Regions from separate parts of the Endozoicomonas lisbonensis genome, predicted to be linked through region 2. Evidence: predicted binding sites of a transcription regulator. Region 2 holds the regulator's gene; the other holds the start of a gene.

Region 1 (2,184 bases), 2.8 Mb from region 2:
TCTACCAGAGCCTGCCGGTAAAAATCGGCGCCTCCTTCCGAGAGTACGACAGACTCGAAAATCGCAGCCTGTTGCCAGGCTTCTCCGCCATGAGTCAGTGGAATAAAGCCCGCACGGCGCAGGCGGGGAGCAATGGCAATCAGGTCATCCCAGCTGGAAGGAATCGCAAGCCCGGTTGTTTCAAAAGCTTTTGGGTTGATCCATAGCCAGTTGCTCCGGTGAATGCCAACGGGTACACCGTAGTAACGCCCCTGAAACTGGATGGTCTCTGAAACAAATTCTGGTAGTACAGAGGTCCATTGATTGCGATTTACTGTGCCGTCAATATGTGCCAGAAGACCCAGGCTGGCCCAGTCCTGGATACCCTGGCCACTGATCTGGGCTGCATGTGGGGGGTTGCCTGAAATAACTTGAGACTTCAGTACAGTCATGGCCCTGCCGCCGCCACCGCCGACAATAGCTTGATCAGTCCAGGTAAATCTGGACTTTGCATAGTGATCTTTCAAAATGTCCATGGCGGCGGCTTCACTGGGGGAGGTCCACCAGTGGAGTACGTTAACTGTCCCTGTGGGGCGGTTTGATGGCGCGGCGCTGGCTGTTACAGAAGTGGCCAGACAGGTTAGTAGTGTTGTTATAAGCAGGCGCTGGATCATGAGTGATGAGTTAACCATTAATTAGTTAAAAAATGTGCAAAATTAAATGTGGATAGTTAATTCATAACTGAAAAGGAATATTTTGCTGTAGATCAACTTACCGGTTAATGGTTTGACTTAAATACGTGTAATTACTTGAAATAAGGCGGTGTAACCGGTTACATTCTCGGGTGAAAACTGATTCTGTCATTTTTTGTACGAGATCAGACAGTAAAAATAATGAAGTGCAGAGGTGAAGTCGTGGATGTGCTAGGGTATTTGCAGCGTTTGGGGAAGGCACTTATGTTGCCAATTGCAACCTTGCCTGTTGCTGCCATATTGTTGCGTGTCGGGCAGCCGGATCTGCTGGATATTGCGTTTGTGGCAGAGGCGGGTAATGCCATTTTCAGCCACCTGCCGCTGTTGTTTGCCATGGGTATTGCAGCGGGTCTTGCGGAAGATGATGCCGGGTCAGCTGTTCTGGCGGGGGCAGTCGGTTACTTTGTTCTAACCGCTGCTGCCAAAACGATTAATGCCGATATCGACATGTCGTTTTTCGGGGGTATTATTGCCGGTATCATTGCTGGTCACAGTTATAATAAATTCCATCGTGTCCAGTTACCTCAGTATCTTGCCTTTTTCGGTGGTAAACGACTGGTCCCGATTATGACCGGGCTGATCGCCCTGGCTGCCTCTGTTGTTGCGGGGTTTGTCTGGCCTGCTATCCAGTCAGGTATCAATGCCTTTGCCAGCGGTGTTGCTGAATCCGGGTCCGTTGGGCAATTCGTTTATGGAGTACTCAACAGGGGCCTGATTCCTGTTGGCCTGCATCATGTGGTTAACTCTATTTTCTGGTTTGGTCTTGGCGAATTTACCAATGCTGCAGGTGAAATCGTTAATGGTGACCTGCCACGCTTCTTTGCTGGCGATCCTACCGCCGGTGTCTTCATGGCTGGTTTTTATCCGGTTATGATGTTTGGCTTGCCAGCAGCTGCCCTGGCGATGTATCTTGCTGCTCCCGGGAAGAATCGCGCAAAAGTGGGCGGATTGCTTTTTTCGGTTGGACTGACCGCGTTCCTTACGGGCGTCACTGAGCCTCTGGAATTCCTGTTTGTCTTTCTGGCGCCAGGGCTGTATGCCGTTCATGCTGTGCTGACAGGATTGTCACTGGTCGTGACCAATCTGTTTGGAGTACTGCATGGCTTTGGTTTTTCAGCGGGTGCCTTTGATATGGTACTTAACTGGGGACTGGCCACCAAGCCCGTAACCCTGGTCATTATTGGCCTGGCCTTTGCTGTGGTTTACTTCTGCACCTTCTATTTTGCGATCAAGGTGTTCAATCTGAAAACTCCGGGTCGTGATGACGATGAGGTTGAGCAGAAACCGGTCAGGGTGGTTTCGGACTCCGACCGGGCGAAACACTACATTGCACTGCTGGGTGGTAAAGATAACCTTGAGTCTGTTTCTGCCTGCATTACCCGCTTGCGACTGACTCTGGCAGATCGTGACAGGATTGATGAGTCAGGCCTTAAAGCCATGGGGGCGAAGGGAG
Region 2 (2,184 bases):
TATGCCCAGAACTATACGGATATGGCTGAATACCAGTCTGCTATCGAGCAAAACCAGTTGCCGCTCAAGCGCGGTCTGAAAATGACCAGAGATGACCAGATTCGTCAGAGTGTCATCAACGAGCTGATCTGCCATTTCAGACTGAAACCAGAAAAAATTGAGCAGCAATATACGATTGATTTTCCCAGCTATTTTCTGTCTGAACTGATCAATTTAAAACCATTGGAACAGGATGGTCTGATTACCATAACCCCCGAAATCCTGGAAGTAACACCGGCAGGCAAACTGCTGATACGAAATATCTGCATGATGTTTGACCGATATTATCAGGAGCAAAAGAATATGAAGTTCTTTTCTAAAGTTATTTAGTCTGGTTAACGTTATGCATGGATCAGAGGTTAGTAACCTCTGATCCATGCAGTGCCTCAATAAATCAGCAACAATAAAAAACACCTGCGACCTACAGATCACTGCACAAAAATAATCGCACATACCCTGCCCTAAACCCCGAAAAATGACAAAGCATTCACCAATACAGCTAGCTATTAACCGCAATATAATGCGACTTACCGAATTAAGTTTAAAAAACGATCAATATCAACATTCGTAAGTCAACACCGCACTTACACTTTCTAAATATTTTCCATAAAATAGTCAGCGTTTTGCATTTAAGACCTTGAGGGCACTCAATGACGTCTAAGCCCAACGTCCGACAACCAAGCCATGTGGCCTGCAGGGATTGCAGTCTCAGCTCTCTGTGCCTGCCGCTGGCGTTGAGTGTGAAAGACATCGACAATCTGGATCGAATCATAAAACGCGGCCGCCCGCTGAAAAAAGGCGAGCACCTGTTTCTGGAAGGAGACCCGTTCGACAGCGTATACGCTGTGCGTTCCGGGGCTATCAAAACCTACACCGCGACTAACGAAGGTGAAGAACAGATTACTGCCTTCTACCTGCCAAGCGAAATTCTCGGTCTGAGTGGTATGGACACCGACGTGTATCCGGTATCCGCCCAGGCCATGGAAACCACCATGGTGTGTGAGATTCCGTTTGAGCAGCTGGAAATGTTGTCTGACGACTTCCCGGAGCTGCGTCGTCACCTGATGCGCCTGATGAGCAAAAAGATCAGGGAAGACCAGCAAATGATGATGCTGCTGTCCAAGAAGAATGCAGACGAGCGTATCGCTACGTTCCTGATCAATCTTGCCAGCCGCTTCCGTCGTCGTGGTTTCTCGTCCCAGTCTTTCAGACTGTCCATGTCCCGTAATGAGATGGGCAACTATCTGGGTCTGGCAGTAGAGACGGTTAGCCGTGTTTTCACTCGTTTCCAGAAAAACGGCCTGATTTCGGCTGTTGGTAAGGAAATTGAAATTCGTGACGCAGTTCAACTATGCTCTCTGGCTGGCGGGAAAGCCGCTGATATTGAACAGATCATTGCAGCAAACTGATTTGATGTAACCTGTTCACACTGCCGTACAGTCCGATGGCTCCGTACGGCAGTGGTTTTCCCCAAGCCATGATCGGCACTTTCACAGCATATGGTTGCCACTCAATGATCATCGACGATTTTTATCTCAAGTCCCAGATTCGCACTGTTCCCGACTGGCCCAAGCCAGGCATCCTGTTCCGGGATGTTTCCACCATATTTGAAAACCCCAAAGCCTGGCGTGGCGTGATGGACAGCTTTATCCACCGTTACATGGAGCTGGATTTCAGCCATATTGGTGCAATGGATGCCCGGGGCTTTCTGATCGGCTCCAACCTTTCCTATGTACTCAACAAGCCCCTGGTCCTGTTTCGTAAAAAAGGTAAACTGCCCGCCAAAACCATCTCGGTAGAATACGACCTGGAGTATGGCACTGCCAGTCTGGAAGTTCATGCCGACAGTTTGCACAAAGGCGACCGGGTCTTACTGGTTGACGACCTGATCGCAACCGGCGGAACTCTGCTGGCAGCGGTTCAGCTGATTGAAAAACTGGGCGCAAAAACCATTGAAGCGGCAGCGATTATGGACCTGCCTGACCTTGGCGGCTCCCGTCGTTTGCAAAATGCAGGCGTTCCCACCTTTTCGTTGTGCGCCTTTGAAGGGGAATAGATTCTGTTGCAGAGAGAATCAGCAGCTTCTCTCTGTACTTACAGATTATTGTCAAAATGGCAGATGCTTCAGTATTAAGCCAGTGATAC

The links. The regulator FNR, encoded in region 2, switches genes on or off when oxygen is low (the NO sensors DNR and NnrR bind a similar motif). The targets are predictions, from matches to a motif close to TTGATNTANATCAA.
Region 1: the regulator FNR is predicted to act here: its motif matches at 736-749, upstream of nagE (N-acetylglucosamine-specific PTS transporter subunit IIBC).

What each region holds. Positions count from the first base shown of each region.
Region 1 covers NZ_JBEWTB010000002.1:1,056,567-1,058,750, reverse strand. The annotation lists gene V5J35_RS05665 (ABC transporter substrate-binding protein) at 1-653, opposite strand, end outside; gene nagE (N-acetylglucosamine-specific PTS transporter subunit IIBC) at 936-2,184, shown strand, end outside.
Region 2 covers NZ_JBEWTB010000002.1:3,817,097-3,819,280, reverse strand. The annotation lists gene hemN (oxygen-independent coproporphyrinogen III oxidase) at 1-369, shown strand, start outside; gene fnr (fumarate/nitrate reduction transcriptional regulator Fnr) at 690-1,448, shown strand; gene V5J35_RS18145 (adenine phosphoribosyltransferase) at 1,553-2,095, shown strand.